DNA from 3 places in the Paenibacillus sp. FW101-FHT12H11 genome. Region 2 is predicted to be linked to each of the others. Evidence: riboswitches for the same ligand, from Rfam matches in the RefSeq annotation. Region 2 holds a riboswitch; each other region holds the start of a gene.

Region 1 (3,891 bases), on a different contig from region 2:
CGTATACCTGATCATCCTGTGGCCTTGGAGCTACTTCGAAAAGCAGCGCTTCCTATAGCAGCCCCAAGCGCCAATAGTTCTGGCAGACCGAGTCCAACGCTGGCGTCACATGTGCGAGAAGATCTGGACGGTCGAATCGGTGGGATAGTGGATGGCGGCGGCACGGGGGTCGGTGTTGAGTCGACGGTGATTCAGCTTGCAGATGGTGAGCTGTATATTTTGCGTCCAGGCGGCGTTACGGCAGAGCAGTTGCAGTCCGCCCTGCCGGCTATTCGAATTCATGAGCCTGAGCGGGAAGATGTGCAAGTTTCAGAAACGCCTCGTGCTCCGGGGATGAAGTATACGCATTATGCGCCAAAAGGATACATGCATATTGTATCTGGAGACAATTCTGAAGCAGTGGCTGAATGGATTCAGCGCGACATTCAAGCCGCTAAGGAGCGGGGGGAATCGACGGGGATCCTTACTTTTGAGGAAAGGGCTTCTCTATATGAAGCTGATTTGGTCATTGCCTGCGGCTCGTTAGCGGAACCGGATAAGATTGCTCAGGGGCTGTACGCAGCATTAAGGCAATTTGATCAGCAAGGGATTCAGTACATTGCTGCAGAAGGCTGCCCGGAAACGGGGATTGGTCAGGCCATTATGAACCGTCTGCGCAAGGCAGCCGGTCACCGGCTTGTACGTGTTTAGCTAGCATGATTCCCTGTTTGTCCGCATATCTTGGTTAAGAAAGCGGACAAGGGGGACAGCACTTATGCTCGTAACTGGCGTTGAATTTGGGCAGCTTATCACCATCTTCATCATGGCGATAGCCTTGGGTTTGGATGCTTTTTCCTTAGGAATCGGTATCGGCATGAAGGGGATTCGCTTGTTGGATATTTTAAAAATAAGCACGGTGATCGGTATTTTTCATATCATTATGCCGTTAATGGGCATATTTATGGGACAATATGTTTCGCTTCTGCTTGGCAATGTGGCCACTGCTGCGGGCGGATGTTTGCTCATTCTTTTAGGCTCCCATATGGTGTATAGTTCGATCCGTGGAGAAGAAGCAACCTCTTTTGATCATAGATCTTTATGGGGTCTGACGATTTTTGCGCTTAGTGTAAGCATAGATTCGTTTTCAGTAGGTGTATCCTTAGGCATGTTTGCGACGGATATCCTGCTAACCGTGCTTGTATTTGGTTTGTTCGGCGCGCTGCTATCCGTAGCTGGTTTATTGGTTGGCAGACGGGTGAACGGCTGGGTTGGCGAGTATGGAGAAGCGTTTGGCGGGCTAATTCTGCTCGCGTTTGGGATCAAGTTTTTGCTATGATACAATAGAGGCGGAGCAGGCTCTGCCTATGTTTATGAAGAAAGTTTTGTTACCGCAAAATTCAGCCCATGCTTACGAGAAAGTTTTACTACGCAAAACTCAGGCCCATGCTTACGAAGAAAGTTTTGCTACGCAAAACTCTAAGGAGGTTCTCATGTTGCGAATTCTATTTGTCTGTACAGGAAATACGTGCCGCAGTCCATTAGCCGAAGGTTTGCTGCGTATCAGGGTGCACCAAGAAGGACTTGCGGCAGAAGTTCGTTCAGCTGGCGTATCCGCGATGACGGGCGCTCCGATCTCCCGAAATAGTGCAACGCTGCTGCAAGAGGCAGGGTTCAAAGAGCCTATTCGTTCATTAGCGATACAGGAGTCTGAAGTGAAGTGGGCAGATCTCATTTTAACGATGACGATGGGGCATAAACGTTCGGTTATCCAGCGGTATCCGGGCGCGATAGATAAGATTTTTACACTCAAAGAATATGTAGAGGACGATCAGCGCATCCTTCAAGCGATTGAGGAGAGAGAGAAGTTGGTCACGGAGCTTCAGCTTAAGCAGGCTCTTTCACAAACAGTAACCGTTGAAGAACGAAATCGGATTTATCTGTTGGAAGATGCCATCCCGGATTATGATATTTCTGACCCGTTCGGAGGCCCTATAGAGGTTTACCGGCAAACAGCGAATGAAATCAGCGGGAGTTTAGATAAATTGGTTAAGAAGCTGCGCGAGCGGAAAGAGGATTCGCAGTCTGGGAAATGATTTGCGAAAGACATCTTTACACCTCGTGCATAATGCGATAAGATGGATTCATCAAGCAAGACTCAATGTAACTGGCGACGAGTGGGAGTAACCACAATGGAGCATTGAGCTATACGGCCGGTCGCCTGGGCAAAAGAGCAACGCGCTATTTCTAGCGTGTCCGCTCTTTTTTTCGTTTTCTGGTGGACTTTGGGATATAATAGAAGGGTCGAATTCGAACAAGCAAAGGAGCGTTCTATCCATGAAAATTGCGTTAGGTGCGGATCATGCAGGCTATCGTTTGAAAGATGTTATTATTCCTTTTATTGAATCCTTGGGCCATCAGGTCATAGATTATGGATGCAGCTGTGCAGATTCCGTTGATTATCCGGATTATGCACTCAAGGTTTGCGAAGATGTGGTTTCCGGGGAAGCCGACAAGGGAATTCTGATCTGTGGAACAGGCATCGGGATGTCGATCGCTGCGAATAAGGTTCCAGGCATCCGTTGCGCGCTGGTTCATGATCTATTTTCTGCTAAAGCCACACGGGAGCACAATGATACGAATGTACTTGCTTTAGGCGAGCGTGTCATCGGACCGGGTGTTGCCGAGGAAATCGTGAAAATTTGGCTGGAAACAGAGTTTTCCCAAGGTGTCCGTCACCAGAACCGCATTAACAAGGTGCAAAGCATCGAAGATCGCTTCGCGATTCATCCATAAGGGTGGCCACCATGACAAATTCCATACTTCACACGATTGCAGAAGATTTGGAAGCAAATCTTCGCGAGTTGGTAAAGGTGGGCAATCTACGGCCAGGTCACATTCTGGTCATTGGTACAAGCACGAGTGAGATTCTCGGTCATCGGATTGGGACGTCGGGGACGTTGGATGCAGCTCGGCCGATTTTTGAAACGGCGCAGCGCATTAGCCGCGAGTTCGGTTTGCACTTGGCTTTTCAGTGCTGCGAACATTTGAACCGCGCGCTTGTCATTGAGGAAGATCTTTTCGCGATCTCCCCTCAGCTTGAGCCAGTGTCGGTTATTCCTGTGCCAAAAGCCGGAGGTTCAATGGCCTCCTACGCGTACCGCCACTTCGCGAAGCCTATAGTCGTCGAGACGATTCAAGCGCATGCCGGAATCGATATTGGCAGTACGCTGATCGGGATGCATTTGCGGCGGGTTGCTGTGCCTGCACGGCCGCCCGTGCGGAATATGGGTCATGCTTATGTAACCATGGCCTTTACACGGCCTAAATTGATTGGTGGAACAAGAGCTGTCTACACACCTGAGGCTGCCGAGCAGCTCTATCAGCAAGCCGCGCCAGATGCGGATTGCTAGGTTAACTTATAGATATAAATTATCTTTTAGGAGGAATTCCATATGACAAACTTTCTAAGTAAACAAGATCCGAAAATCGTAGAAGCTATGAATCTAGAACTTGGTCGTCAACGCGACAAAATTGAGCTTATCGCTTCTGAGAACATCGTCAGCCAAGCTGTGCTTGAAGCGATGGGTACAGTACTGACTAACAAATACGCAGAAGGTTACCCGGGCAAAAGATACTACGGCGGCTGCGAATACGTAGACATCGTAGAAGATATCGCTCGCGACCGCGCGAAAGAGCTTTTCGGAGCTGAACATGCGAACGTTCAACCGCACTCTGGTGCACAAGCGAATATGGCTGTTTACTTGGCAGCTCTAAACCCTGGTGACACTGTTCTGGGTATGAACCTGGCACACGGTGGTCACTTAACACACGGCAGCCCTGTTAATGCTTCCGGTATTCTTTACAATTTCGTGGCTTACGGTGTAAGTGAAAAAGACTTCCGTATCGACTACG
Region 2 (3,891 bases):
CACAGTATACCGTTTCTTTTTTGAAAAAGAACAATTAAATGCCAAAGGCGAAGACTTTATTCAAATTTTCAATGATCATTACACTAATGATGGCTTGAAACTTGATAAAGAAAATGCAGAAGTAGCTGTTAAGTATGTAGGGCAAACAATTAGAGCTATTAGAGAAGCACTAGTTGAGTTGGTTAGACTTCAAGAGTACCCTGAGTATCCTTCAAGATTGACATGTTTATATGCTGCGAAAAGTTATGAAGACGCTTTGAAATGGAAAAACATTTTTGAATCCTATCATCGGAAAGTTTTGCAAATTGTTAGGCTTCGGGTTAATGGAAGTTACTTTGAGGGCGATGGAAATCTATTGCCTAAGGAGGATGCGATCCCTTTTTCCTTAAAAATTGAACAAGCTAGAGAATACTGGAAGGGGAATGTGAGCAACGAACTTCCGGAGCTTTTGATTAATGGAAAAATTGAAGTTATTGAAATAATCGATGAGTTCCCCGCTTAAGGATTTACAAACAAACAGATTACATTCCCCTCAAATGGGTTAATAAATTGGGACCACAAAATGAAACCAAATGAAAGGTGGTTCCAAAATGAAAAAGAAAATCGTACTTGAACAAGCCGCTCAAGATTTCGTAGAAGTTACAGCTAATCCACCATTTCTCTTTGATTTAGGACCGAAGAAAGGAAGGGAAGCCGTTGACGAAGTTCAAGACGGCCCCATAACAAAGCCGCCTGTTGACGTCGAGAATGTAACAATCCCGGGAGGGCCCAAAGGGGACATCTCCCTAACCATTTTTCGTCCACAAAACATCACGGCTTCTCTACCTGTGATTCTCTACACCCACGGCGCAGGCTGGGTCTTCGGAAATGTCCATACGCATGACCGATTAGTTCGAGAATTAGCGGTTGGGTCTCAATCCGCGGTTGTTTTTACAAACTATAGCCTGTCGCCCGAAGCAAAATACCCGGTTGCAATTGAAGAAGTTTTTACAGCTCTAAAATGGGTTGCCGAGCATGGTCATGAAAAGAGACTGCAATCCGACAACATATCAGTTGCAGGGGATAGTGTCGGTGGTAACATGAGCGCTGCCATTACCTTAATAGCCAAAGAGCGCGGCGGCCCTCGGATCCGCAAGCAGGTTCTCTTTTATCCAGTCACTGATGCATCGTTTGAGACGGAATCTTATAAAGATTTTTCAACAGGATATTTCCTTCGCCAGGATGCTATGAAATGGTTCTGGGACCAGTATACAACTGATCCAGGGGAAAGAGCGGAAATAACCGCTTCACCATTAAGAGCTTCCATGGAACAACTGAAAGGACTTCCGGAAGCACTTGTGATTACGGCTGAAGCAGATGTACTAAGGGATGAAGGAGAAGCCTATGCGAATAAACTGAGAGAAGCCGGGGTTCGGGTAACAGCTGTACGCTTCCAAGGTACAATCCATGATTTCGTTATGCTCAATGACTTAGCGGACACAGCTGCAGCTAGAGGGGCTATTCTGCTTGCAACTGCATGGATTCGTGAAAGGGAGAGAAACGTATTATAATCGGACGTGCAGGAAATCTGAATACCTATACATGCATTAGGGGATTATAAAAAGTAAAACGATCCAATTGTATGGGGTATTCGGATGATTTTCATTGCTATGGCTGTATTATCTGTCCTTTCGGCATGGCGTTGGGGAGACTGGAGAAATTGGCAAAAATATCATGCAACAATGTTATATTTCTTGCTTGGAGACGTATTTTATGTTCTGCTGACAAAAGATTACCCGCTATGGCAGCACCAACCCATGCCGCCAATTGATAGTACGATAGGGACTGAAATATGCTGTTTGGCTGCATTTGCAGCTACAACGCTGATATTTCTTGGTTTATACCCCAAAGGAATTGCGAAGGCAGCATTATGGATAGGATTATGGGTCGTCATTTATTCCCTCATTGAGGTCATCTACATGTTTACAGGAGCGATCAAACATTTTCATGGCTGGACCATGCAGTATTCCGTCGTGTTCAATATCATCACGTTCCCCATGCTTCGTTTACATTTTAGTCGGCCAATCCTTACGTATGCGATTTCCATACTATTCGCTATTGGATTATTAGTCATATTCAAAGTTCCAATTAAATAATCCCAGAAAATAATCTTCCTCTTCATCTAGACGCCTTTATTTTTCCTTTGTATAATAAAGGGAAATTATGGTATGCGTAACTGGCGAAACGTAGAGGACTACGGGGGAGCGCATATGGCATATAGCCGATCGCCTGGGCAGAGCGTTTGATCCATTGGGTCAAGTGCTCTTTTTATTTCTGAGGAGATGATGTCGATGAAGAGGACAAGGCATGTCGGAGTTGTGCTGTACGATAAGGTAGATACGTTGGATTTTACCGGTCCCCATGATGTATTTGGGGTAGCCGGGTACTTGGGTAGTCATTTTCACGTTTTTACGGTAGCCGAAAAGGCTACTCCGCTGACTACCGTTAGCGGCATCACGATCACGCCACATTTTAGCTTTGATACTTGCCCAGCCATTGATATTCTCATCGTGCCTGGAGGGTGGGGAGCCCGAACAGAAATAAATAATTTACGTCTGATCAATTGGTTGCGAGAGGTGGCGAACAACGCTGAAATTGTGCTTTCGATATGTACCGGTGCCTTGTTGCTGGCGAAAGTGGATATATTGGAGGGGCTTCGCGTGACAACGAACCGGATGGCGTACGACCTTTTACAAGGCATGCTTTCTCCAGGTACGACGGTTGTGAAGGATGTACGGTATGTGGATAACGGAAAAATTGTCATGTCGGGCGGTGTAACTACAGGTTTCGATGCAGCGTTACATGTTGTAGCCAGGTTGTTCGGAGAAGCATTGGCGATGGAAACGGCAGCACGGTTGGAGTACCTCTGGCAGAGCAAACTGGACATTCGCAGAGCAGAACTGGCAGATGCTGAGTCAGTGCGAGAGCTTTTGGTACATGCCGCAAGGTGGATTGAGCGGACGCAGGGCTTTATACAGTGGCGAGAGGAGAGGTTTTCACAAGCGTATGTGTTCGATTTGATTCAACAGGATGAGTTTTTTGTGGCGCACATGGATGGAGAGCCCGTCGGCTGCTTTTCCATTCAATGGAGGGACGAAGAGATCTGGAGAGAACAGCACCATGAAAATGCTGGCTATGTACACCGATTGGCGGTCTCTCGGGACTATCCAGGCATGGGCATTGGCACGCGGCTGCTCAATTGGGCGGAAAGCTATATCAAAGAACAAGGGAAATCTTGGATACGCTTTGATTGTATGGGAGATAACGCGGCACTCAATAGATATTATTCCCGTGAGGGATTTGCGTTTTGTGGACGCTATGAAGCGCAAGGGTGGGCTGCGCACTTGTATGAACGGCAGATCCTTTAGTAAAATAAAATCTAGCAAAACATGTCACTTTCCTATTATCTTAGTGGCATTTAACGAAAGAGAGGAGAACGGCCATGTCATTAATAGAATTCGGTATTGTCGGCAGAGGGTGGAGAGCCGATTTTTATTTGCGGATTGCCAAAGCGCTGCCCAAGCATTTCGCCGTCCGGGCGATGCTAGTCCGTGACGAGGAACGCGGCAAGGAGATTGAAAAGGAGTGGGGTGTGAAAACCTATCGGGATATGGATTCTTTCGCTTCAAGCGGGTCACTTCAGTTCGCGGTCGTATGCGTTCCATGGGAAGCAGCGCCCGTCTGCACACTGGAACTGGCCGAGCGGGGAATTCCCGTATTGTCAGAGACGCCTCCAGCTAAGGACATTCCTACTATGATCGACTTGTACGAATCGCTGAAAAAGCTGAAAGGACGCGTACAGGTAGCTGAACAATACTTGTATCAGCCGATGCATGCTGCGCGAATTGCTTT
Region 3 (3,891 bases), on a different contig from region 2:
GTGTTGCCGTTCTGCAGGATGGCGATCATTTCGGGGAAGTTGCCCTGCTCCGCAACACGCTAAGGAATGCAACAGTGAAGGCACTGAGTCCTGCGGTACTGCTATCGGTCAGACGAGAGGCTTTTCACCGGTTGACGGCACAGTATCCACAAATTTTACAAACGTTGCAGATGACATTATTAAGCCGCATGTAGAGGATTCGTTGCGGAAGGAGTGAAGATTAACGTTATGACGGTTAATATTTACAAACGTTGCGTCACTGATGATGATTTGGCTAAAGTGAGTTTGTTCATTCTGGAAAACCGGCGGGATATGCATCCATCGTATTCGGCCACCGACACGATAACGATGTTGTATTCGTTCATCAAGTATGGTCAGTTGATTCAGGTGGTGGATCAAAACGAACAGCGTATTATTGCGGCAAGTGCTTATTACCTTGGGACACCAGAGCACGATTACGAAGATAAGCACATCGCTTTTGTAGAGATGGCCATAGCCGACCGTGCGTATCGAGGATCAAGGCTCTTCATTAAGGGATTGCGTTTCTTGGTAAGCGAGATTATGTCCGACAATCCGGACGTTCAGGAAGTGAGATTCGCAGCGCTTGCAGACAATGTATATTTATGTAGATTGTATGCGAGATTTGCGGACACGAGCCAGGAAGCGGATAGCGAATTAGGGAAACAAATGAAATTTGGTGTCAAAATTAACAATCTGAGGGGTTTCTTAGATAAATTCATAAAGGTATAATATCTATATGACAGACAACTACCCTTGATAAGGAGGCGTTATGCATGATCGTAATTCCACCAAGCATTAATAAAGATACGAAAAAAGGCGGCGGTTTCGGTAAAATCGTCAAGGACAACGAGAATTTGCGAGCTAATCCGGTTTAATGGGTTTCGAATTCCGCACGTGTAAGTTCGAGATGGATTTCGAAGCTTACATCCGTTTTTTGATTCAGCAGCAAGCCTGTTTAAACTTGCCGTACCCTTTCGCGATGAAGCTTGCTTTCATGGGCAGTCCGCTACACTTCGGGCATGCCATGCTGATTATCCACGATGAGACTTACGATATCGTAGGTGCGGCAGGCTTCGTGTACGGCACAGGGGCAAATGATTATGAAGATCGAGAGATTTGTCAGGTCGAGATTGCCTTTATTTTGGAACACTATCGGCGTACACCGTTATTTCTGCGTGGTTTTGAGGCGTTATTGAGCCTTATTAAAGCTGGTAACCCAGACGTAAAGCAGCTCCAGTTCTGGAGTTCTACTGACAATAAGGAGATACAGTCAATTGTTTCTAGGTGGAGCAGCTTGCCTGGATTTCACTCATCAGTTGTGAATGATTTAACTTTCTACAAGTTTTCATTCGATGAGTTGGAAGCTTATTGCAGGCGAATTGGAAGAGAGCATTGAAAACTATCGCTATAGTTGTTATTATGTTTTCATACAAGTAACTGTGTGTGACTGGCGGAACATGGGGAACCATGAGGGAGCACACAGATAATCAGCCGTACGCCTGGGCAGAGGTAAGGGGATATCCCCTTACCTTTTTGCGTTTCAAATTTACTCAAAAGGGATGATGGAAATGTCAGCAGAAACATTAATCTTGGATGGTAACCGGGTCGCAGACGCCATGAAGGCATCACTGAACAACAGAATCAAAAACTTGTCCGATCAAGGCATCGTTCCTTGTTTAGCGACCGTGTTGGTCGGCGACGATCCTGCTTCGGCGACTTACGTACGGATGAAAGGAAACGCGTGCAAGCGACTGGGGATTCAATCCATTCGTGTAGTTCTTCCTGAACACACGACGACGGAGGAGTTAATTGCAGCCATTCACAAGCTTAATGATGACAACAGCGTGCATGGGATTTTGTTGCAACACCCGGTCCCGAAGCATATCGATGAAAGAGCAGCTTTTGAGGCGATTCATATCGATAAAGATGTCGATGGCGTCACGACGTTGGGATTTGCTCAAAATGCTTTTGGATTTGCCGAGTTCCCATCCTGTACGCCGGCGGCGATTATGGCCATTATAGATTATTATGAAATTCAGGTCGAAGGCAAACATGCTGTTGTTATTGGAAGAAGTCCAATTCTCGGCAAACCCGTCTCACTAATGCTGCTAAATAAGAACGCAACCGTTACGACCTGCCACTCGAAAACAACGAATTTGGCCGATATCGTGCGTCTGGGAGATATTGTTGTAGCTGCCGTGGGTAAACCCCGCTTTGTTCAAGGTGATTGGCTAAAACCAGGCGCAATTGTCTTAGATGCAGGTTACAATCCAGGAAACGTTGGTGATGTTGATTATGAGGCTTGTTGTGAGGTGGCTTCGGCTATAACACCGGTTCCTGCCGGGGTTGGTCCAGTGACCATTGCAACCTTGCTCAAACATACGGTCGATGCGGCTGAAAACATAGCTAACAAGCGACAAGCGTAGAGCGCCCCGAGCCTGCAAGTTTTGTAAACATCATATTTTCACCAACAACTGGTCATACTAGTGGATCTAGAGTAAAGAGGTGAAATCATGTTATTTAACATTATTGCAGGCTTTTTAATCCCCTGGGTGTTTGGCATTTATTTGTATAGAAAGTCTCGAACTATTGTGTTATTCATCTTTCCAATTACTGTCGTGATATCTGGCTTAATCAACGATACAGGGTACTATTTGGATTTTTGGGATTTCACCCCTTTGATTGAGAATGATGAGACGCTTTCAGCACTGCCGCTTGATATTGGGCTTTATCCCGTTATGGCCGGTTATTTGATTTATTGGATTCGAAAAAATAATCGGTATACACTTCTGAAAATAGGCTGTTTTTGCTTGGCTACGACTGCGCTGGAATATTTGGCGTTTATTTTTGGGAAAGTAGAATACAGCAATCATTGGAATATTGGTTGGACCTTTGTATCCTATCTACTTGCATATAGCCTAGTCAATTTGTATTACAGGCTTTTGGTAAGATACGGTTATTGGAAATGAAAAACGTTTAATTGCTCTTCGGGCCAGTGGCCAGAGGGAGTTGTTAAGCGTTTTTTTGTTGTTTTCCCTTGAGGAATAATTTGGATCAACCTGCTAAAAATATTTCTGAACGATTTGAAAAGGGGGCAACCGATGAAAATTAAAATGTTGTTCATTAGCCTGGTGATTTCAGTCTTATGCGCTAATGTCGGATATGCTGAACCAAAGCAATCTATACAAGCTGCTTTTGTGCGCGGCGGCGATCTATGGGTCAAAAAAGACGATAAGGAGCTGCAAGTTACGTTACATCAAAAGGTAAGCGAGCCCAAATGGTCGGCAGATGGAAAGTTCATTGCCTACTCACTTGCCCTAGGAGAACAGCAGCATGAGATATGGGTGTACAGCTTGGAGGCGAAAAAACATAATCGCGTCTATCCAGGCGGCGACAATTTTCAGTGGTCTCCCAATAGGAATGATCTTGCTTTTAAAATAGATGGCGTTCTGAATACCACAAAGATTGGCCGCGATAAAGTGGAACCCTTTAAGAATGTAACTCTGGGTGTGGATAACTACTCATGGGTACCTGATGGCAGTGGATTTCTGGTATCTTCACCTGCTCAGCTCAGGCCATCCGGTTGGACGAATGTGGAATTGTATATGGTTCCGGCCGACGCCAAAATGGATCCCAACAAGAGTAAGCATTTTTATACGCTTCCTACGGAGTCACCTGGCTTTTTCGCTGTTGGCACAAGCGTATTCAAATGGTCCAGTGATAAAAAGTGGATCTCGTTTATAGCGCATCCTACGGCATCTTTGTCGGCGGACGGTAATGCGTTATGCGTGTTGTCTTCGGATGGCGAACAGTTCCAGCAATTGGATAACATGCTTCACTACCCGCAATGGTTTGCCTGGTCGCCTACGA

The links. Region 2 has a riboswitch for ZMP and ZTP ahead of AC3WTJ_RS16680 (GNAT family N-acetyltransferase). Riboswitches for the same ligand answer to the same signal wherever they lie in the genome.
Region 1: another riboswitch for ZMP and ZTP. It lies ahead of rpiB (ribose 5-phosphate isomerase B); the one in region 2 lies ahead of AC3WTJ_RS16680 (GNAT family N-acetyltransferase).
Region 3: another riboswitch for ZMP and ZTP. It lies ahead of AC3WTJ_RS25500 (bifunctional 5,10-methylenetetrahydrofolate dehydrogenase/5,10-methenyltetrahydrofolate cyclohydrolase); the one in region 2 lies ahead of AC3WTJ_RS16680 (GNAT family N-acetyltransferase).

What each region holds. Positions count from the first base shown of each region.
Region 1 is NZ_JBYTCO010000017.1:49,611-53,501, reverse strand. Features, by position in the region: gene AC3WTJ_RS35715 (L-threonylcarbamoyladenylate synthase) at 1-690, shown strand, start outside; gene AC3WTJ_RS35710 (manganese efflux pump MntP) at 755-1,315, shown strand; gene AC3WTJ_RS35705 (low molecular weight protein arginine phosphatase) at 1,470-2,072, shown strand; ZMP/ZTP riboswitch at 2,130-2,210, shown strand; gene rpiB (ribose 5-phosphate isomerase B) at 2,314-2,772, shown strand; gene AC3WTJ_RS35695 (TIGR01440 family protein) at 2,784-3,389, shown strand; gene glyA (serine hydroxymethyltransferase) at 3,432-3,891, shown strand, end outside.
Region 2 is NZ_JBYTCO010000005.1:3,904-7,794, forward strand. Features, by position in the region: gene AC3WTJ_RS16665 (DUF2441 domain-containing protein) at 1-502, shown strand, start outside; gene AC3WTJ_RS16670 (alpha/beta hydrolase) at 591-1,550, shown strand; gene AC3WTJ_RS16675 (CBO0543 family protein) at 1,635-2,135, shown strand; ZMP/ZTP riboswitch at 2,202-2,281, shown strand; gene AC3WTJ_RS16680 (GNAT family N-acetyltransferase) at 2,331-3,407, shown strand; gene AC3WTJ_RS16685 (Gfo/Idh/MocA family protein) at 3,482-3,891, shown strand, end outside.
Region 3 is NZ_JBYTCO010000008.1:243,046-246,936, reverse strand. Features, by position in the region: gene AC3WTJ_RS25515 (ABC transporter transmembrane domain-containing protein) at 1-194, shown strand, start outside; gene AC3WTJ_RS25510 (hypothetical protein) at 229-750, shown strand; gene AC3WTJ_RS25505 (hypothetical protein) at 929-1,417, shown strand; ZMP/ZTP riboswitch at 1,455-1,533, shown strand; gene AC3WTJ_RS25500 (bifunctional 5,10-methylenetetrahydrofolate dehydrogenase/5,10-methenyltetrahydrofolate cyclohydrolase) at 1,590-2,447, shown strand; gene AC3WTJ_RS25495 (CBO0543 family protein) at 2,535-2,990, shown strand; gene AC3WTJ_RS25490 (TolB family protein) at 3,123-3,891, shown strand, end outside.